Regions from separate parts of the Enterococcus mundtii genome, predicted to be linked through region 3. Evidence: predicted binding sites of a transcription regulator. Region 3 holds the regulator's gene; each other region holds the start of a gene.
What was found. The regulator NrdR, encoded in region 3, represses ribonucleotide reductase genes. The targets are predictions, from matches to a motif close to ACACNATATATNGTGT.

Region 1: the regulator NrdR is predicted to act here: its motif matches at 2,062-2,077, upstream of EM4838_RS15445 (deoxynucleoside kinase).
Region 2: the regulator NrdR is predicted to act here: its motif matches at 4,280-4,295, upstream of nrdD (anaerobic ribonucleoside-triphosphate reductase).
Region 4: the regulator NrdR is predicted to act here: its motif matches at 3,271-3,286, upstream of nrdH (glutaredoxin-like protein NrdH).

What each region holds. Positions count from the first base shown of each region.
Region 1 is NZ_CP018061.1:3,309,394-3,315,184, reverse strand. Features, by position in the region: gene EM4838_RS15450 (lytic polysaccharide monooxygenase) at 1-1,211, shown strand, start outside; gene EM4838_RS15445 (deoxynucleoside kinase) at 1,344-2,000, opposite strand; gene mvk (mevalonate kinase) at 2,297-3,244, shown strand; gene mvaD (diphosphomevalonate decarboxylase) at 3,237-4,214, shown strand; gene EM4838_RS15430 (phosphomevalonate kinase) at 4,227-5,312, shown strand; gene fni (type 2 isopentenyl-diphosphate Delta-isomerase) at 5,309-5,791, shown strand, end outside.
Region 2 is NZ_CP018061.1:614,507-620,297, forward strand. Features, by position in the region: gene dinB (DNA polymerase IV) at 1-902, shown strand, start outside; gene nrdG (anaerobic ribonucleoside-triphosphate reductase activating protein) at 1,005-1,607, opposite strand; gene nrdD (anaerobic ribonucleoside-triphosphate reductase) at 1,979-4,168, opposite strand; gene EM4838_RS02890 (ABC transporter ATP-binding protein) at 4,491-5,258, shown strand; gene EM4838_RS02895 (ABC transporter permease) at 5,248-5,791, shown strand, end outside.
Region 3 is NZ_CP018061.1:1,534,006-1,539,796, forward strand. Features, by position in the region: gene EM4838_RS07340 (tRNA (adenine(22)-N(1))-methyltransferase) at 1-219, opposite strand, end outside; gene EM4838_RS07345 (hypothetical protein) at 441-872, opposite strand; gene dnaI (primosomal protein DnaI) at 1,056-1,982, opposite strand; gene EM4838_RS07355 (replication initiation and membrane attachment family protein) at 1,982-3,364, opposite strand; gene nrdR (transcriptional regulator NrdR) at 3,387-3,872, opposite strand; gene EM4838_RS07365 (CsbD family protein) at 4,331-4,663, opposite strand; gene coaE (dephospho-CoA kinase) at 4,721-5,341, opposite strand; gene mutM (DNA-formamidopyrimidine glycosylase) at 5,314-5,791, opposite strand, start outside.
Region 4 is NZ_CP018061.1:2,560,036-2,565,826, forward strand. Features, by position in the region: gene EM4838_RS11995 (quaternary amine ABC transporter ATP-binding protein) at 1-829, opposite strand, end outside; gene EM4838_RS12000 (GntR family transcriptional regulator) at 1,026-1,661, opposite strand; gene EM4838_RS12005 (GH25 family lysozyme) at 1,898-2,716, opposite strand; gene nrdH (glutaredoxin-like protein NrdH) at 3,363-3,587, shown strand; gene nrdE (class 1b ribonucleoside-diphosphate reductase subunit alpha) at 3,769-5,791, shown strand, end outside.

The DNA.
Region 1 (5,791 bases), 1.6 Mb from region 3:
ATGAACCACAATCATTAGAAGCATTGAAAGGCTACCCAGCAGCTGGTCCTGCTGACGGACAGATTGCTTCTGCAAGCGGTGCAGTTGGAAACAACTTCAACTTAGACCGTCAAACTTCGACTATGTGGACAAAACAAGACTTGAACACAGGTCCTAATACATTCACTTGGCGCTATACACAATCACACAGCACCACTAAATGGCATTACTACATCACAAAAGCTGATTGGAATCCAAATGATCAGTTAGATCGTAGCGATTTTGAATTGTTAACAACGATCAACCATGGTGGGGCTCAAGCTGCAACAAATCCATCACACTCAGTGAACATCCCTAATGACCGTCTTGGTTATCATGTTGTTCTAGCAGTTTGGGATGTAGATGATACAGCAATGGCATTCTACCAAGTAATCGATGTGAACTTGAAAGGTGATTCAGCAATTCCAGTAGCACCAACAGCACCACGTAACGTTCGTACTACTAACGTAACTTCTTCAACAACTCAATTGACTTGGGACGGACAAGCAAATGCTTCATCATTCAACATTTACCGTGATGGTCAATTATTAGGAAACACAGCTTCACCAGATTTCAGTGATCAAAACCTAACTGCAGAAACTACATATAAATATGAAATCGAAGCAGTTGGACAAACAGGTCTAGTTTCTGAAAGAACAGCTTTATCTGTTACAACTTTATCTGAAACTACAGAAGAAAAACCAACTGCACCTAGCCACTTACACTCAATGGGTCAGACAAGTTCTAGCGTTTCATTGATGTGGGGAGCTTCTACTCACTCAAAAGGAATCAAAGAATACGAAATCTTGCGTGATGGCCAAGTAATTGGTTCAACAACTGAAACTGTTTTTGAAGTAGAAGGCTTAAAAGCTGAAACACAATACTCATTTGTAGTACGCGCAATCAGCAATGAAGGCGATGTTTCAGATGAAAGTAACACATTAACAATCACAACTGATCGCGATGAAAATGGCGGAGGTGACGAAAACGGTGGCGATGGCGGAAACGGCGGCGGTGAAGTCGTTACTGGACGTCAATGGACAGTAGGAAGCTTCTTCTCACCTGTTTCTTATACAGCCGGTGAAGAAGTTGTCCACAACGGTGTGACTTACATTACTTGGCAGTCTCACTTGAACTACGGTGATACAAACTGGGCACCAGGAATTGCTCACTCATTATTCTACCCTAAATAAATCAACTCACCACCCTTTGTTCGACTAAACAACGATTGAAATAAGCAAGAGGCAATCACTCATTTGTGATTGCCTCTTTTTTGTGATTTTTTATTTGGACCATTCAAAGTTCCACTTCAGTCAGAACATTTTTTATACGCTGATTTCTTCACGGATCTCCGTTAGTTTTTCTTCGATCATTTGTAACACTTGCACTCTCGCTGCTTCATCTTCCACAAAGTTCAAGCAGTCACCGTCGATTTGAATCTTAGGACTTTCATCATAAGCTTCATACCATTCATCATAACGGCGATTCAATTCTTGATAGTACTCATAAAGACTAGGATCAAAAGAAAGTTGCTCATATGTCCGCCCTCTTTTTTCGATCCGTTCTAACATGGTTGAAAAAGATACGCGAATATGAACCAATAGATCGGGATGTTTTTTCGATGCCGCATAGGGCAATTCTTCCATCATGTTCGCCAATAATTCATCGTAGACTTGGACTTCTGTTGCTGTCGCTCGACCAAGATCTGCATTTAAATGAAATAATAATGAATCCTCATAGATCGAACGATCTAACACATTGTTATCCTCTTGCATCGCTTGCTTGATACTTGCAAATCGCTTATTCAAAAAATAAATTTGCAATAAAAACGCATATTGTTCAGGGTTTGCATAAAACAAAGGCAATACTTCGTTGTCATCGATTGATTCATAAAAGGCCTGACTCTTAAAATGGTCAGCAATCATTTTTGTTAAGCTTGATTTCCCTGCCCCTATCGTTCCTGCTAAAACAATCACACTCATTTCCCTCCAACTCACTTCTCCCACTAAATACAGTGTTTTTTTCTCATGTTTCTAAATATAACCCCAATATCTTGTGGTGTCAAACGAAATCGACAAGTTTCTTTCCTATGAAAAACCAAAATTTTATTAAGAAAATCACGTTTTTTGTCGAGAAATCGTATTCTTTATTTTACTTCTTGACTGGTTTTAGTAAAATAAAGAAGGACTGTTTTTTTGGACAAACATCGCGCACGTAGTAATAGGCGCTTTATTTTTTGTTTAAAAGCTACTCTCAGAGGAAAAGAAGGAGTTGTACTATGGCAATTCATGGCCAAGGGGAATCGAGTGGAAAACTGATTTTAATGGGTGAGCATGCTGTCGTTTACGGCGAGCCTGCCATTGCCTTTCCGTTTTATGCAACAAAAGTAACGGCTACACTTGAAGCACTCCCATCATTCAATAAAGATCAACTTATTTCTTCCTACTATATAGGAAATTTAAATGACGCACCACATGCGTTGAACAATATCAAACAGCTGATTGCTGGACTGAAAACTCACTACCATGTGCAAGACACATTGCGTTTAACAATTGAAAGCACCATCCCTGCAGAACGTGGGATGGGTTCCAGTGCAGCTGTAGCCACTGCGATCACACGAGCTTTTTATTCTGCCTATGAGTTGCCATTATCACGAGAACAATTATTGGCACATGTGCAAGTTTCTGAAAAAATCGCACATGGAAACCCCAGTGGAATCGATGCTGCCGCAACAAGTGGATACGAACCGATTTATTTTACAAAAGGCCATCCTTTTGATTATTTTGCGTTGAATATCGATGCTTTTTTGATCGTTGCTGATACGGGAATCAAAGGTCAAACACGTGCAGCGGTGAAAGATGTGGCTCACCTTTTTGAAAAAGATGCGCAGAAAACTGGACAAAAAATCCAACAACTAGGATACTTGACGAAACAAGCTAAAAAAGCAATTATCGACAACTCACCAGAAAAGCTAGCTGAAGCAATGAATGATGCCCAGCGCATTCTAAAAAGTTTGACGATCAGTAATGACTTTTTAGACACTCTGATCGCTACCGCACGTACTGCTGGCGCTTTAGGTGCAAAATTGACCGGTGGCGGACGTGGTGGATGTATGATTGCTTTAGCACAAACAAAAACAGAAGCTCAAGAAATCAGCCACGCACTAATACAAGCAGGCGCAGCTGAAACTTGGATTCAAGGATTAGGAGTACATACCTATGCTTAGTGGTAAAGCCCGTGCTTATACAAATATCGCCTTGATCAAATATTGGGGCAAGGAAAACGAAGAATTGATTCTTCCGATGAACAACAGTTTATCTCTCACTCTCGATGCCTTTTATACAGAAACCGAAGTGATTTTTTCAGATTCGTTCACAGACGATCTGTTCTATTTAGATCATGAATTACAAACAGAAGCAGCAACAAAAAAAATCAGTCGCTTCCTTGATCTTGTACGCATACAAGCGAATACAAACAAACGCGCAAAAGTGATCAGCCATAACTTTGTTCCAACAGCCGCAGGTTTAGCTTCTTCTGCAAGCGGTCTAGCTGCGTTAGCTGGCGCCTGTAATGAAGCCCTAGGACTAGAATTGGATAAACAAGCCCTGTCCAGACTCGCTCGTCGGGGTTCTGGTTCGGCTTGTCGTAGTATTTTTGGTGGCTTCGTGGAATGGGAAAAAGGGCATGATGACCAAACTTCATATGCGCAACAAATCCCTTCTAATGGATTTGAAGACGAACTCGCCATGGTATTTGTATTGATCAATGATCAACAAAAAGATGTATCTAGTCGTGATGGGATGCGTCGAACAGTGGAAACTTCGCATTTTTATCAAGGGTGGCTTGATTCAGTCGAAACAGATCTAATGGAGCTGAAACAAGCAATCGCTGAAAAGTCGTTCCAAACAGTGGGCGAAGTCATGGAGCGAAACGGGTTAAAAATGCACGGCACCACGTTAGCGGCTAATCCACCCTTCACCTACTGGTCTCCAGATAGTCTGAAGGCGATGCAAGCAGTTCGTGAACTACGTGCTTCAGGCATTCCTTGCTATTTCACGATGGATGCAGGTCCAAACGTCAAAGTATTAGTTGAAAAGAAAAATCAAACGGCTGTTCAAGCAAAATTCATTGAATTATTTAGCCGTCAACAAGTGATTCTTGCTCATGCTGGGCAAGGAATCACGATTATTGAATAAAGGGAGATTGTTATGGTTGAAGTATCTGCACCTGGAAAACTTTATATCGCTGGAGAATACGCAGTTGTCGAAACGGGGCATCCTGCAATCATCGTGGCAGTCGATCAATTCGTCACAGTAACAGTGGAAGCTGCTCGGAAAGTAGGAAGTATCCAATCTGCACAATATAGCGAGATGCCTGTGCGTTGGACAAGACGAAAAGGCGAACTTGTTCTAGATATCCGTGAAAACCCGTTCCATTATATCCTTGCTGCTATACGTTTAACTGAGAAATATGCACAGGAAAAAAACATTCTTCTTTCATTTTATGATTTGAAGGTAACCAGTGAATTAGATAGCTCAAACGGCAGAAAGTATGGACTAGGTTCTAGTGGCGCAGTAGCGGTAGCGACGGTTCGAGCATTGAACCAATTTTACGCACTGAATTTATCTCAGTTTGAGATTTTTAAAATTGCAGCCTTAGCTAATCTAGCTGTCCAAGACAATGGTTCTTGTGGCGATATTGCGGCTAGCTGTTATGGTGGTTGGATCGCCTTCTCCACTTTTGACCACCAATGGCTCAAAGAACAAGAATCAAGTAAAACGATCAGTGAATTATTAGCGCTTGATTGGCCTGGTTTATCTATTGAATCCTTACACACTCCGGAAGATCTCCGTTTATTGATTGGTTGGACCGGTAGTCCTGCCTCTACTTCCGACTTAGTGGACCAAGTACATCGCTCTCGTGAAGATAAAATGGCGGCGTATCAACAATTCCTTGAAGATAGTACGCTTTGCGTCAACACGATGATCCAAGGTTTTAAAGAAAACGATGTTGCTTTGATCCAAGAAATGATTCGTAAAAATCGTGAATTATTGCGTGATCTGTCTGCCATCACTGGTGTGTTGATCGAAACACCAGCATTAAATAAACTGTGTTGTTTAGCTGAACAATTTGAAGGTGCGGCGAAATCTTCTGGCGCTGGCGGTGGGGATTGTGGCATCGTGATCGTGGACCAAAAATCAGGTATCCTTCCATTGATGAGTGCTTGGGAAGAAGCTGAGATCACCCCGCTTCCATTACATGTCTACCATCAACAGAAAGAGGACAAGTTATGAATCGAAAAGATGAACATGTATCATTAGCTAAAGCATTTCACAACAAACAGATAAATGAATTTGACTTCGTTCGACTTGTTCATCGTCCACTTCCACAAAGCAAGGTTGATGACGTGTCTTTGAAAACAGAAGTTGCAGGTTTTACTCTTTCTAGTCCTTTCTATATCAATGCCATGACTGGCGGTAGCGAAAAAACAAAAAAGATCAATCATGACCTTGCACAGATTGCTAAAAGTGCTGGGTTGATGATTGCTACCGGTTCTGTCAGCGCCGCCTTGAAAGATCCTTCCTTGGAAGATTCTTATACGGTGATGCGAGATGTCTATCCTGAAGGGAAGATTTTAGCGAATGTCGGTGCTGGTACTTCTGTCGCACGTGCCCAAGAAGCTGTAGAACTCTTCCAAGCGGATGCGTTACAGATCCATTTAAATGCACCACAAGAATTAGTCATGCCTGAAGGGGATCGCGATTTTTCGCAG
Region 2 (5,791 bases), 920 kb from region 3:
AACTTTGTCCAGAAGCGATTTTCAAACCGGGAGACCACCAAAAATATAGTGCGATATCAAAAGAAGTCAGGGAGATTTTTTATCGCTATACAGACTTAGTCGAACCTGTTAGTATTGATGAAGCTTATTTAGACGTCACGAATAATAAAATCAATTGTAAATCAGCGATCAAGATCGCCCGCATGATCCAACTTGATATTTGGCAAACGGTGCATCTGACTTGTTCGGCTGGTGTCAGCTATAATAAATTTTTAGCGAAACTTGCATCAGATTTTCAAAAACCTAAAGGAATGACGGTCGTCACCCCCGAAGAAGCAGTCGATTTCTTAAAAGCATTATCAATCGAAAAATTTCATGGTGTCGGCAAGAAAACTGTTCCTAAAATGCATGAATTAGGTATTTTTACAGGAGAAGATCTGTATAAATGCAGTGAAATGATGTTGATCCAACAGTTTGGTAAAATGGGGTATTCGTTGTATCGAAAAGTACGAGGTATCCATGATTCGCCGGTCAATGTCACCCGCGAGCGTAAGTCAGTCGGAAAAGAGCATACGTATGGACAACCACTAAGAACAGAAGAAGAAGTTTTAGGTCAATTACGTCAGCTAGCTGAGAAAGTAGAAGAGTCTCTCCGACGTGTTCAGAAACATGGAAAAACAGTTGTCTTGAAGGTCCGTTATACCGATTATTCTACAGTAACGAAGCGAGTGACATTACCAGAATATGTTTATAAAAAAGAAGCGCTGTTTTATCAAGCGAGTCTGATATGGGAAGAGATTTTAGGGATAGAGAAAGGGATTCGTTTATTAGGTATCACACTGACGAATTTAGATCCGATGACTTATGAGAATATTGTGTTGCCTTTGTGGGAAACGCAAGCGATAGAATCAGAAATAGAATAAAGAATGCTCCATCTTAGACTTTGAGACAAAAGCGAAATTCACTTCTGTCTTGGCCTTTTAGATGGAGCATTCTTTATTGTGTTCAATCAAAACTGAGTATAGTTAAATCAGTTCTTGTTTTTTTATTTGTTCATATGTTTGCGTAGCATCTGTACATTTTTCCCAGATGACGACTTGTTTTTCAGCAAGCGATCGTTGCACGTCAATGATGCGCTGATTACTACTTCCACGAAATTGTAATTTGAAATCTCTTTTTGACCATTCAAAACGGCCATCAACAAGAATATCGATTTTCGAGAGCAGTTCTAGTTTATCTTCCGAATCTTGTAATAATTCATCGAAGGTATAACCGGTCCAAGACCAGATGTCTTTGCTGTGACCAAATTCTTGCCGGATTCGATCGACTACACGTAGGCAAACATTCGTATTCAAAAAAGGTTCACCGCCTAAGAGTGTCAATCCTTGGACGTAATCATTGCGTAGATCAGCCATGATTTGTTCTTCCAGTTCAGCAGTGAATGGTTTGCCGTAACGGAAATTCTGAGCGGCTTTGTTAAAACAACCTTCACAGGCAAATAAACAGCCACTTACATATAAGCTATTACGAACACCTTCACCATCCACAAAGTTGAACGGTTTATAATCGGCAATATAGTCATGACTATAATCTTGAGCCAGCCATTCTTTAGGTTTAGGATTTCTCATAGTAAAACTTCTTTCATTATAAAATGGTATCCGTTATAAAAAATTCTTGAAGGTCGTAGGAGACATAAGAAAATAGCCAGAAGAAGGGGTGCTATCTCTCGTATGACTTGGAGTTGGACGCTTTTCTTACAACCTTATCTACAGTGTTCGAAAGCCAACTCCTACGATAATAAGTCAAAAGATGAAAAAATATAGAAAACTATTTTCCCATCTTCTGTCTTATTACTTGGAGCTGAACGACTTTCTCACAACCTTATCTACGGTGTTCGAAAAGCTGACCTTCAACATTAAGCTGAAAAATCAAAAAATATGAGAAGCTATTTTCTGATTTCCCATCTTACTGCTCAGGTCAGGACGCTTTTCTCACAACCTTACTTCATATGTTTCACGCGTGATGAGATTTCTTTGTGTCTGCCGTGGACCATTGGGCGGGCTTGTGGGTTTCCTAGATAGCCGCATGTTCGTTTGACTACGTCACATGATTTTGGATCGTGATTGCCGCATTCTGGGCATTCAAAGCCACGTTCAGTTGGTTGGAAATCTCCTTCAAAACCACATTGGTAGCAATGATCGATCGGCGTATTGGTTCCTAAATAGCCTACTTTGTCATAGGCAAAGTCCCAAACAGCTTCTAATGCCTTAGGGTTTTGTTGCAAGACTGGATATTCACAGTAATGGATAAAGCCACCAGAACAGTATTTTGGATAGTCTTTTTCAAATTCAAGTTTTTCAAATGGCGTTGGATTTTTACGCACATCATAGTGGAAACTATTAGTGTAATATTCTTTATCTGTGATATTTTCAACGATACCGAATTTCTCTGTATCTAAACGACAAAAACGATCAGTCAAGCTTTCACTTGGCGTGGAGTATACGCTGAAGTGATAGCCATATTCATTCCCCCAAGCGTCTGCATTGGCTTTTAGTTTTTTCACGATATCCAGAGTGAAGTCTTTAGCTTCAGCATTATTTTCCCACTCACCGCCAAAGAAAGAAGCAGCGACTTCATAAAGTCCAATGTAGCCTAATGAAACAGTTGCTCGACGATTTTTAAATAATTCGTCTACGGCGTCTGTACGAGATAGTCGTTTACCGAAGGCACCATACATATAAAGGATCGGTGCATTTGCAGGAATCGCTTCTTTACAACGTTCGACACGATAAACTAATGCATCTTTCATGATCGACAAGCGATCTGAAAGTAATTGCCAGAATTTTTCTTGGTCACCATCTGCTTCCATGGCGATCCGTGGCAAGTTCAATGTAACCACACCTAGATTCATTCTTCCGACATTCACTTCTTCACCGTTCTCGTCTTTCCAACCTTGTAAGAAGGAGCGACAGCCCATTGGTACTTTGAAGCTTCCTGTCAATTCAACGATCTTGTCATAGTTTAGAATATCTGGATACATTCTTTTTGTGGCACATTCTAATGCTAATTGTTTGATGTCGTAGTTTGGATCAGTGGGTTTCAGATTGATTCCGTCTTTTAGTGTAAATATCAATTTAGGGAAGATTGCTGTCCGTTTTTCACTTCCTAATCCATTGATCCGGATTTGTAAAATCGCTTTTTGGATTTCTCGTTCAAACCAATTTTTACCTAGACCGAAGCCAAGTGAAGTAAAAGGCGTTTGTCCGTTGGAAGTGAAAAGTGTATTGATCTCATATTCTAAACTTTGCATGGCATCAAAAATATCTTTTTTTGTTTTGGCTTTTGCATAGGCTTCTTGACGTTCGGGTGTGTCGATCCATTCTTTGGCATCAATTAAATGCTTTTTGTAATTTAATTGTGCAAAAGGAGCAAGCAATTCATCTGTACGATCGGCAGAACATCCGCCATATTGGCTAGATGCAACATTGGCAATGATCTGTGAGATCTGTGCCGTTGCTGTTTGGATCGATTTTGGTGATTCGACTTCTGCATTCCCAATTTTAAATCCGTTGTTCAACATACCTTTGAAGTCGATCAAACAGCAATTTGTCATTGGTGTATACGGATGATAATCGAGATCATGATAATGGATATCGCCTTTTTGATGTGCGTTGGCAATATGCGGTGGGAGTAATTTTAGCCCAATCGATTTCCCAACGATCCCAGCAGTCAAGTCACGCTGTGTATTGAACACATTACTATCCTTGTTCGCATTTTCATTGACAACACTTTGGTCTTTATTGATCAGTTTCTCAATCGAAAAGTTGATGTCTGTTGCCTTACTACGAGCAAAATCACGTTTTGTTCGATAGTGGATATATTCTTCTGCTAAGGCATATTCGTTTTTTTCTAACAAAATATGTTCAACGATATTTTGGATCTCATAGATTTTTACGTTATTTGCGAAGCGATCTTTGATTTCTTTGATCACAAGTTCTGCGATTGATTGGATCTTTTCGTACGTAATAGGAGATAAGGAACCGTGAATTTTCTTTTCTGCTTTGATCAGTGCGGCATTTATTTTCTGTTCATCAAATGGTACCTCGCGTCCGTCGCGTTTGATGACAGTCATTTTTTTAGTTTCAGGCTGTTTTTCTAGTACAGCCATTTCTTGATCTGTTCGTTTCATTTTCTTCAGCTCCTACAAAAATAGTTCTTGTCTATCATAAAACAAATTGAAGAAAGGAGCAACTAATTATCTGCTACATATAGTGTTTTATCGCTGTATAATTGAATGAGTATACTATATATGGTGTATATTATCTTGTGAAAAAAAGTGAAAACGTATGGTATCAGCTTTTGGAAAATACGAATTATTTTTTTTTGAATAAAAAAATTGAATAAAAAAATTTCATGGATAAATTTTTCGAGTGGTCAGGTGACAAAATCAAAAGGGAAAAAAGTGAAAGGATGTGCTACTATTCAATTAAGGATAAAGGTGGAGGATTAGCATGAGTAAAATAATCGAAGTAAAACATCTAAGTAAAAGTTATGGAAGTAGTAAATCACCGGTCAAGGTGTTAGACAATGTTTCTTTTTCAGTTGAAGAAGGAGAGTTTATTGGGATCATGGGGCCAAGTGGGGCTGGAAAAACTACTCTGATGAATATCTTATCAACGATCAATTTACCAACGATGGGTAGTGTGATGATCCAAGGGAATGAAATCACAAAAATGAAAAAACATGAATTGAGTGATTTCAGACGAAAAAAAATTGGCTTTATCTTTCAAACGTTCAATCTTATCGATACATTGAATGGTAAAGATAATATTTTACTTCCTTTGGCTATTGAAAATATGGCAAAAGATGAAATGGACCGAAGAGTTTTACATGTTGCCCAGCTTTTAGGGATCGAAGAATTACTAAAACGTTATCCTGATGAAATGTCAGTTGGACAAAGACAACGGATTGCGGCAGCTAGAGCTTTAGTAGTAGAACCAGAGGTGATCTTCGCAGACGAACCAACGGGATCATTGGATTCAAAATCAGCAACAGAATTGTTGAATTATTTAAAAACAGTCAACGAAGTCGAAAAATCAACGATCTTATTAGTGACACATGATCCTTATACAGCTAGTTATTGCAATCGTATTTTATTTATCAAAGATGGTGTGATTTTTTCAGAAGTGATCCGCCGAGGAACGAGAAAAGAATTCTTTGAAAAAGTCATCGACATGCAGGCGACGATTGGAGGAGGCGGTAAAATCAATGCTTTATAAACTAGCCGCAAAAAGTTTTTTTAAACAATCGAGGGGCTACCTTGTCTATTTCTTCAGTTTGACCTTATCGACGATGATCTATTACTCTTTTAGCGCGATGACCTATGACCAATCACTGATTCGAAGGGCAAGTCAAGATGTTTCGATAGATACTATTTTAAAGCTTGGTAGTTGGATCATTACCGTTGTTTTACTCTTTTTCGTACTCAGTGCTAATCGTTTCTTTCTCAATCGGAGACAAAAAGAAATTGGGATCTATCAATTGTTTGGAATCAGTAAATTCCAGATTTCATCGATCTATGTGTTGGAAACGATGACTATTGGTTTTTTTGCTTGTATGTTAGGTATTTTATTGGGAAGTATTTTTTCAAAATTGTTTCAAATGATTTTAGTACGAATGATGAAGATGGATATTACTAGTCGTTTTTTTATTTCTATCCCGTCCATTGTTGAAACCGTCGTGGTATTTTTTGTCATTCTTTCAGCAGTTTCTCTTTATTCACTATGGAAGATTTGGAGTTATCCCATGAATC
Region 3 (5,791 bases):
CTCAATTCGCTCAGACAGTCCATTTTTCATCACCTGTCGTTTTGCCGATTCAAAAGGTCCTTTAACGACTTCTCCGGCTACAGCAAAGTCGATTTTTCCTTTGAGCATCAATGCGACGGGTAAGTACGCATGATCTGAACCGATATCTGCTAAACGAGCAGCTTCTGGTACAAAACGTCCGACAGTTTCAAGACGTTTCGATAACTCTGTGTGATTCATTTTTCCACTCCTTAACTACTGAATGTTTGGATAGCATCCAATTTGTCATGACTTTGGACAAACACTTACTTATTAAAGTTATCCTACTTATTTACGCTTTTTGGATAACTATTGTTCTTGTCCCTATCATAACATTAGTTTATGTTCACTAGAAAAAAGAACTGGGAAAATATCCCAGTCTTTTTTTAACAAGTAATCAAAAGATTTCAATTGATTCTTTTTTATTGGACAGTGATCTCAATGATCGAATTTCCAGGAACTTGTGGAGGGATCGACATCGTCATGACCGCCATTTCTACCAATTTAAATTCGATCTTTTCTCCTTCTTTTAAGGAATCGACACCACCAGTGATTTGATCCACTGAAGCATTCAAGATCACTCCATCATTGCTGAAGGACGTACCGATATTTGCTGGATCTTCTATTTCTTCTACATCTTTGACGGTGATTTGGTACACATCACCTTCCGCTTCGCCGAAGCTTTCGATCGTACCTGTAAACACACTTTGTTTTTGTTCGGTAGAACTATCTGTTTCCACTGTCGATTCTGCATTGATCGAATCGATTGAACCTGTACTTCCTTCTTCGTTGCCGCAGCCTGCCAATGCAAACACGAGACCGGCAGCAACTAGACCAGTTAAAATAGCTTTCATCATACATCCTCCGTGTAATTTCTTGCGTTACTGCTTTGATGATTCCATCCGGTTATTTCTTCAAGTCCATGGATTCGTTTCATCTTAACTTTGTTCATTTTATGAATTTTTATTGAAAAGGTGAAAAACAGTGACAGTTGAGTAGATACTCCAACCTGTTTCTGTAAAAATCAATTGCTGGCATTAGCCATTTCGACGATTTCGGCCTGTCATTTCGATTTCTTTTGTCAAATAGCGGATTCGTTCCATGATCCGTTTGGCTTTCAACGGTTCCTCATCGCCTCGTTGTGTCACCGTCAAATGTTGTTCTAATTCGTTCATCGTGAAGTTTGAAGAAAAGAATGTTGGCAATTGTTCTTGCATCCGATACTGTAGGATGACACCAAATACTTCGTCACGGATCCAACTACTCATCGCATCCGCTCCAATATCATCGATCATCAAGATCGGCGATTTCTTCACCGCATCTAACTTCTCAGCCACTTGATCTTTGCCGATGGCTTGCTTCATTTCAACAGCAAATGTTGGGAAATGAACCAACGTTGTGGTGAATCCTTTGATTGCCAGTTCTTTCGCTGTTGCACCTAAAAGATAGGTTTTCCCGATACCAAAACTTCCGACCAAGTACAACCCTTTGTGGAAGTTTTTAGGATCAGCTGAATATTGTTCAACGAAGTCTAATGCTTCTAAGCTTGCATAGCCACGTCCATCTGTTCGTTCGAAATTTTCAAAGGAAGCAGATTGGATGTCTTTGGGCATATCCATTGCTTTCACACGACTCTTGATCTCTTCTTGTTTTTGACGAGCTAAGAGTGCTTCTGTCGGCACATAGGTGACATCGACATAGTGGAAATTCAATGTCAATTTTGGTTCATATCCGGGAGCGATCATCGTTGGATCGTTCGTTTGATATTTTCTTTTTTCTTGGACATACTCATAGAGTTTGGCATAGCTTTTTTCGATATCCGCTTGCGTCAATCGGTCTTGATGGGCTGATAGAAAGGCTTGAACATCCGCATCATTCAAAACTTCAGCAATCATCTCGGAATACTTTTCTTGGTAGTTGCGTTTACTGATGATTTTCTTCAGTTCTTTTCCTACATCTTCCATTAGCTCTCACCTTCCTTTTTAGCCAGATACTCTTTGAAGCGACGATCGATCTCGGCTTTTTTCTCTGTACTGATTTGCGTTTCGTCTTTTGGTTGATTGACCCAATCAGGCAATTTTTCTCGCCTTACGTTTCGTCGATAATTTGACGTGTTGTTTTGTTTTGTCGCTTTTGGTTGCTTTGCTTTCGTACTCAATGTATGGAGATGCTCAATCGCATCTTCTGGCGTACTGATTTTTTTTTGCGCCCACTCATTGGCGATCGTATTCACGAAGCTCGCATTCAAGCTCGCATGGTTTTTTATGACTAACACATAGTTGATCAAAATGTTGATGACACTGCTAGACAGACCGGATTGGGTGACCAAATCTTGCAACAACCAATTTTCCTGTTTGGAAACATACCCGCCTTTTTCTTTTTTTATCGCTTCGAGATAACGCATCGGTGGGGTTTGTCGTGCGACTTGGATCAATTGTTGTGCAGCACTAGGCAACGCCTGATTGACAGGGACACCAGTTTCAGCAGGCTGATCGGTATCCAGAGTGTTGCTCGATTGTCGCAACGCATTCTGCTGTTGCTGCCGTAGCAAGACGATCCGTTGAAGTTCTTTTAAAGATACTTCTTCTGTCGTAAAATCAAACGACTGTAGAATCAACTCTCCTAATGTCAGTTCATCAAAGCCATAGAGTTGTTGGTATGTTTTCACTTGTTGAAGGACTGGTTCTGTCAACTGATTGATGTGTTGTTTCTTCAACCAATCGGTCAGAAACGTCCAGTCAAACGAGTCTGAATCTGCTATCAATGATTTGGGTTCAACAGGTGTGAATTTTTGCTGGATCGATTCCACTTGTTCTTGGTTTGCTGCATAGACTGTTTCATTGAACCGATAGACTTCCAAAAACTTCTTAGTAATTTTTTGATAGCCTTCATGCGAAAGATTTTTTGGCTTAAATAACTCTGTCAATTGGTTGAATCGACGTTCACCAACTTTTTCTAGAAGTAAAAAAGAAAGTAACGTATCATTGAAAAACGCAGGAACGTCCATCGGTTCTAACAACTCATAAAGAAAACAATTGCCCAAATTTTCATCTTTTTTGAAATAGACTTCTAAAAGACCGATTCCTTCTAGTTTTTTTCGCGCCTCATAAAATTGTGGTAATCCACAACTTAGACTACTCAATAAATCGGCGTGTAATCCTTCAGGACCTACGCCAGTTTCTAACGAGATCTCCGAGTACAACGTCAAGTAAAGACTCAACGCTTCTCCCCCGATCAATGGTTGGTAAAGGGATAACAAGGCTGACTTTCCTTCTTCTTTTAAAGGACTGCTCTTTCTTCCTTGGTAAATATTTTTCGGTTGTAATTCTTTCCACGCATTTTCCAAGGAATGCTCCCTCCTTTATTAATTACGCATCATTTTCACTATTACCCGAATCTTTGGCTTTATCAACAATGTCTTGTAATTCTTTCAAAAAGACAGACATATCTTTGAATTGACGATAAACACTCGCAAAACGAATATAGGCGATTTCATCTAAGTTCACTAAATCTTCCATGACGTATTCGCCGATCAGATTAGTTGAAACCTCATTTTCGCCAAGACTTCTTACACGATTTTCAACATGATTGACGATCTGTTCCATTTGTTCCATCGCTACTGGACGTTTTTCGGCAGAACGGATCAATCCACGTAAAATCTTGTCACGATTGAATTCTTCCCGTTCACCATTTTTCTTGATAACTAATAAAGGTGCCGCTTCAATTCGTTCAAAGGTCGTAAAACGGAAGGAACATTTTTCGCACTCCCGGCGTCTTCTTATCGCTCGACCATCGTCAGCTTGACGACTATCGATCACTCTTGAGTTGTTATGTTGACATCTAGGACATCTCATCGTAATTTTCACCTCTCTTGGTGTAGTTTGATCGCTTATTTGAATGTACCAAATGAAGTTGTTCCATCAGTTAACTCTTCCACCTACTATGAATCATTGGTGTTAAAAAGGCTGATTTTCACACTAAGCTTAAAAATTATAAAATATGAAAAGGACTTTTTCAATTTATATCTTATTGCTCAGGTCAAAATAATTTTTACAACTTCACTGCTTAATTGTGTTAGATTTTTTCCCACTGATTTTTTATTGAACTAATTCAAGTGGATCGTAATAAACGTTTTCTTATTACTAACTTTAGTATAACATGAAACAATTAAGCAATGCGACTGTCCCAGTTAAAAAATCGCTTGAACTGAAAGATTTGTTGTGTTTTCATCTCAACGAACGAAAACAGACTGGCGTTAAGCACCAGCCTGTTTCTTTTGGATTTTCTGTTTTACTAAATGATTGGGTAATCTCTATAGTTTATCTTCGATTCCCGTATAATGTTTCATTCGTTCTTCTTCGATTTTTTGTTCTGTTGAACGATGATCGAATTGGGGGGCTTGTTTTTCTTCAGGACTTGTCTCTGGATCTTTGCGTTCTGTTGTTAAGTCTTGGCGTTTGGCTTCTTTTTCGACATGTTGGTCTTCTAACTCAGCAATTCTCGCCCGGTATTCATCTTCACGGATTTTACCTTCTTCTGCTTGGATCTGGCCCTTTTCCTGTAAGTCTTCTTTGTGGAGAATCTCACCAATCTTTTCTTTCGCAGAACCTACTACTTTGTCTTTTTGGTTTTTGAATGTACCCATCGTATCATCTCCCCCTCTTTCTTTATATAAATAGCATAGCAAAATGTTGCGATTTACTCAAAGAAAGCGATTAAGTAACAACCATTTTTTGATTTCAGCGGATAAATCTTCCTTGGTTTGACGATTATCGAACACGATATCCGCACGTCGTTTTTTTTCCTCGATCGACAATTGACTTTTCACCCGTTGTTCTGCGTCTTTTTTTGATAATTGATTGCGTACCATCAAACGTTCGATCTGCTGGGATTCTGGAATATAGACCACTGCGACGGCATCCATTTGTGTATCATACTGTCCCTCAAATAATAATGGAATATCGACGACGATCAGCGGATATTTTACTTTCTTCTCTATGATTTCTTCAGTGATTTTCCCACGGATAAATGGATCTAATACTTGATTCAATTGCTCACGAGCGGTGACAGAGCCGAAAATCAATTGTCCAAGTTTTGCCCGGTCTAAGCGACCATCCTGTTGGAGGATCTCCTTGCCGAACGCTTGAACCAACGCTTGAAGTCCTGGCGTATCCGGTTCAACGACCGCTCTTGCCACTTGATCGGCATCAATTACTGGAAAGCCATATTGTTGGAAAATAGCAGCGGCAGTACTCTTGCCTGTCGCAATTCCTCCTGTCAAACCTAAAACAAATCCTACTTGGGTATTCTTAATTTCTGACATGTTGGACAATAGTGCGTCCCCCTTTGCGCAACTTTCGTTTTCACGATTGGTGTTTGACAACGAACACATGCTTCTCCTGTCTGTCCATAGACATGTAAAGCCACTTGGAAACTCCCTGACTCACCTAACGCATTGAGATAACTTCGGATCGTTGTCCCCCCTGCTTCAACTGCTCGTGACAACACATCAATGATTGCTTGACGGAGTAATTTGATTTCTTTTGGGCGTAAAGAATCAGCTGGTTGCTCTGGATGGATCTTCGCTTCCCATAATGCTTCATCTACGTAGATATTTCCTAGTCCTGTGACCAACTTTTGATCAAGTAACAAAGGTTTGATAGCTTTGTGTGACTTTTGTAGTCCTAAGGTAAAGTCTTTCAACAAGAACAAATCTGGTAAAGGTTCTGGACCTAATTTCAAGATCCCTTTATAGGTATTGCTCGCCCCTTTT
Region 4 (5,791 bases), 1.0 Mb from region 3:
TTTGCGCCGTCAAGACTTTCGAGCGATCGACTTCTTCCACGAATTCTCTCACATAATCATTGGCTGGATTGGTCAATATTTCTTCCCCAGTACCGATTTGCATGATTTCTCCGTCTTTCATCAACGCAATGCGATCCCCGATACGCAAGGCCTCATTTAAATCATGTGTGATGAAGATGATCGTTTTTTGCACATTGGATTGTAGTTCCAATAATTCATCTTGCATTTCACGACGAATCAATGGATCAAGCGCTGAGAAAGCTTCATCCATCAATAGGATCTCTGGATCATTTGCCAATGCTCGGGCTAACCCTACACGTTGTTGCATCCCACCAGATAATTGACTAGGATATTGATCTTTAAAGGATAACAAGCTTGAGTTCTCTAACGCTTTTTCTGCTTTTGCTTGACGTTCTTCTTTAGGAACACCGCGAACTTCAAGTCCGTATTCTGTATTTTCTAAAATCGTACGATGCGGGAAGAGACCGAAGTTTTGGAACACCATGTTGATTTTGTGACGACGAACTTCACGAAGTTCTTCTTTACTAAGTGTTGAGATGTCTTCTCCATCAATCAAGATATTGCCAGATGTTGGTTCAATCAAACGATTTAACAGACGGATCAAGGTTGATTTCCCACTCCCCGAAAGTCCCATGATCACGAAGATCTCACCTTCTTGTACATCAAAACTCGCTTCATATACACCGACAGTTGCGCCGGTTTTTTGTAAAATCTCTGTTTTCGATTGGTGCTTTTTCATCATTTCCAAAGCAGTTTGTGTTCGTTTACCAAATATTTTCGTTAAGTTTTTGACTTCTACTTTTACCAAACAAATTCTCCTTTGTATGTAAATTCATTTTTCTTTCTGAAAAAAGTGACCACACTACGATAACACCATGTAGTCACTTTGTCAAAATTCAAGTATCTGTATTCTTAGGGAAACTACACAAAAAATTGGCCAATCCCTTATCAGTATAGGGATTGACCAAAATTAGAATTAAATGAGATTTTTCTTATCCGATCGTTCACTGCCCATCTGGATAAAAAAAGTTTGTCATTCGTTGCAGCGTATACTCGTTCCCAATGAAGTGGACGGTATCGCCCGCTGAGAATTTAGCATATGGGCCAGGAGAGACCAACAGCTCTTGATCGTGGGAAATAGCAATCACTGTTGCACCAGTTGCTTGCCAGATATTCAATTCGCTGATGGATTGGTTTAAGTGAGCCGCTTCCTCTGTCAAAGCAAGTTCAAAAGGCAGAAGTGGGTTCATCTTATGTATTCGTTTCGTTTGACTAACAAGTTGGTCCAATAGTTGCGAAAAATGATTCAACTCTTCTTGTTGTTTTTTCACGCTTTCCATGATTTCTGCTTTTGTTTCTTGGATCGATTGCACATCTTGGTATTGTAAAAGGAAATCCTTTGCTTTTTCTTTAGATGCTACAAACGCACCACTGCCATGACGGACTTCCATGATCCCCAGATCGACCAAAACATTGATTGCTTTACGAGTCGTCTCTGGAGAAGCGTTATATGTGCTTGCTAAAGTGGATCTTGCATGGATCTTCTCGCCGATTTGATAACGATTTTCTACGATTCGTTCAGCCAAGTCAACGGCGATCTGTTGATAACGTGGGCGAACCAGTTTGGTTTTTTCACTCATTTTATTCTTCCTCTTTCATCTACTTGTCAGCTAACATCTTACTATGGACGCTTCAAAGAAGCAAAAGTAAACTGGTTTTATTTTTTTCTTCTATACAAGAAATCCGGTAGTTGTCAGTTGATTTTTCCAAACTAAACAGTTCGTATCACACACTTTGAGAATAAAGCGACAACCACGAAAATCAAAAAATTTTCGTGGTTGTCTTTTTGTTTCTTACGCTAAAAAACAAACTTCATTTAACTTGTAAATTTTTTCAAATAGTCAGTACTTACATCAAAATGACGGGCAGGAAATTCTGGGAAATACAGATCACTTGCCCACTGCCATGCTGCTGTATCTGTATGCAAAGGATTTTTATCAGAAGGATCATACGGCCACTGTGCAACCCAACAATTTTCTTTTCCTAGACGTGTCATATCTAGCTTGTTTTCGGTAAACCAAGAAGCACTCGAATAGTGGATGACGTTTTGATAGCCTCCCTGTTGGATCTCTTTTTGGAAAATCAACGCATTATCTGTCACTTTGTCCAAGTTCATCTTTGGATTTTCACTATCGTTGACAACCACAGTTGATGATGGCAGGTTCAACTCTTTCATATAATCCAATAAAAACTGGGCTTCCCCTTTTGTATCAGCTTCTTCATTGAACCACGCATAATGATAGACACTTACTTTTAGACCTGCTGCAACGGCTGAAGCAATCTGTTCAGGAGCAAGCGGATTTTTATACGAGTCTCCTTCAGTCAATTTCACGACTACACCCTTAATGCCATAGTTTTTCATCGTTTGAAACTCTTCACTCGATATCTTGCCGTTATTAGAAGATATGTCAATAAAATCTTTAGCTGGTCTTCCTGATTCGGCAGCGGAGATTCCAGAATCGTCTGTCAGACTTCGAGTGAGTGATTCTGAGAATTGGCTGCTGCTACCTAACTCATGTTGATTTTTTTCAGTAATCATAGGCTTGATTGGAATCAAAGTTGCCTGTGCTGTTCCTCCAACGTAAACTAGTAAAGTAAAACAAATAACACCTACCCATTTGATCATTGTACGCATCTTGGATCGCTTCCTTTTATTGAATTTTCAAAGCATCAACAAGACGTCCTGTTGGCTCCATTTAACCAAAAATCAAGAAATAAAAAAACAGATAACATGACAATTAACTAATTTTTAAACATAACATTGTTATTAAAAAATAAAAATATTGTTAGTTCAATTTTTACAATATTTATCATCTTACTACTATATATAGTAAGTACTCTTTTGACTTTTGCTATTTTGATTCGAGTTTCTCTTTTCGATGATCCCTAGACGCTTCATGATCATTTTTCATTTTGTGAAAAAATTTCTATCTCTAAAATGTATAAATACCTTTTTCTTCTGGTTTTGATCTACAATTATTTCTCTTCTTCTTTCCATCTTTTTGCATACCTTTTTCGTTTGTGATTTTTCGATCGAACATTCATTTATTGGCAAGTAAAGGTTAAAAAAATATTTTTTAACGGAGTTTTCCACAAGCATTTCTGTATTAATACAAGCGAATCTGCACGAGATACTTGTTTTCATTGTTTTTCAAAAACCACAAAACATAGTATTCCACAATTTCCACAACACAAGATGTAGTGTTTGTTGATTGACTTTTTTACTAATAGATTTATACTATTGATTATAGAGAAAACACATGGGCAGGAGGCAAATAATAATGAACGTAAAAATCTTTTCAAAAAATAATTGTATGCAATGTAAAATGGTGAAACGCTTTTTAGCTGAAAATAAAATCGACTTTGAAGAAGTAAATATCGATGAACAACCTGAAGCAATCTCATGGTTAAAAGACCAAGGATTCCAAAGTGTTCCGGTCATCACTTCTGACGCAGCGACTGTCATTGGTTTTAGACCAGATCAACTACGTCACTTAGCTAGCTAAGAATCATTCAAACAGTTGTCAAATAGATCGAGGATTTACTTGATCCTCTGCCACCATGGATTTGATGGACTTACGGATATTCTCCGTAACCTCCCCAAATCCTTTTTTACAGCAATGAACACCACTATATCTTGTGGTCAAACATGTATCATCAAAATCAAAAAGAAGGTTGGGCGTATGTATGAGTCTTAAAAATCTAAAAGATGTCAGCTACTTTAAGCTGAATAATGAAATCAATCGACCAGTCAACGGGCAAATCCCTTTAAATAAAGATAAAGAAGCTTTAGCTGCTTTTTTTGAAGAAAATGTCAAACCAAATACGATGATGTTTCCAACAGTGATCGACAAAATCCAGTATTTGATCGACAACCAATATTTAGAAGCAGAGTTCATTCAATTATATAGTAGTGAATTTATTGAAAAACTTTATCAATTCCTATTCGAACAAAACTTTACATTTAAATCATTCATGGCAGCCTATAAGTTCTACTCTCAATATGCGTTAAAAACAAATGATGGTTCTGCCTACTTGGAATCTTATGAAGATCGTGTCGCATTCAATGCGTTGTACTTTGCGAATGGCGACGAAGAACTAGCCTTAGCTTTAGCTGATGAAATGATCCACCAACGTTATCAACCAGCAACCCCTTCATTTTTGAATGCTGGACGTAAACGTCGCGGTGAACTTGTTTCTTGTTTCTTGACTCAAGTAACGGATGATATGAATTCGATCGGTCGTTCGATCAACTCTGCCTTACAACTTTCACGAATCGGTGGCGGTGTTGGGATCACTCTTTCTAACCTACGTGAAGCCGGAGCGCCGATCAAAGGATACGAAGGTGCAGCTAGCGGTGTTGTTCCAGTAATGAAATTGTTTGAAGATAGCTTTAGTTATTCGAACCAATTAGGACAACGTCAAGGTGCGGGTGTCGTTTATTTAAACGTCTTCCACCCAGACATCATGATGTTCCTTTCAGCAAAAAAAGAAAATGCAGATGAAAAGATTCGCGTGAAGACTTTATCACTTGGTGTGATCGTCCCAGATAAATTCTATGAATTAGCACGTAAAAATCAAGAAATGTATCTATTCAGTCCTTATAGTGTGGAAAAAGAATATGGTGTGCCATTTTCTTATGTAGATATCACTGCGGAATATGACAACTTGGTAGCAAATCCAAATATCCGTAAACAAAAAATCAAAGCCCGTGATTTAGAAAACGAGATCTCTAAATTACAACAAGAGTCTGGTTATCCGTATATCATCAATATTGATACAGCAAATCGTGAAAATCCTGTAGACGGTAAAATCATCATGAGTAACTTATGTTCTGAGATTTTACAAGTACAGACACCTTCTGTCATCAATGGCAAGCAAGAATATGAAGAGTTAGGGACAGACATCTCATGTAACTTAGGTTCTACAAACATCGTCAATTTGATGGACAGCCCTGACTTTGGTCGTTCTGTCCGCACGATGACTCGTGCATTGACGTATATCACAGATGCTTCAGACATTGACGTGGTTCCACCGATCCAAAACGGGAACAAATTGAACCATACGATCGGACTTGGTGCTATGGGACTTCATACTTATTTTGCCAAAGAGCAAATGGAATATGGTTCCGAAGAATCAATTGATTTTACCAATGTTTATTTCATGTTGTTGAATTACTGGACACTTGTTGAAAGTAACAATATCGCACGTGAGAGAAAACAAGTCTTCCATAATTTCGAAAAATCAGCTTATGCAGACGGCACTTATTTTGATAAATATGTCACTGGCGAATTCCAACCAAAATCTGAACGAGTTGCTGCTTTGTTTGATGGTATCTTTATTCCGACTGCCCAAGACTGGGAAAACTTGAAGCAAGCAATCATGAAAGATGGTTTGTACCACCAAAATCGTTTAGCTGTAGCACCTAATGGTTCTATTTCTTATATCAACGATACGAGTGCAAGTATCCATCCGATCACTCGTATGATCGAAGAACGCCAAGAAAAGAAAATTGGGAAAATCTATTACCCAGCGCCTTATTTATCAAATGAAACAATCCCGTATTACACTTCTGCTTATGATATGGATATGCGTAAAGTGATCGATATTTATGCCACAGCACAAAAACATGTGGATCAAGGAATGAGTATGACGTTGTTTATGCGTTCAGAAATCCCAGAAGGTTTGTACGAATGGAAAGAAACGACAA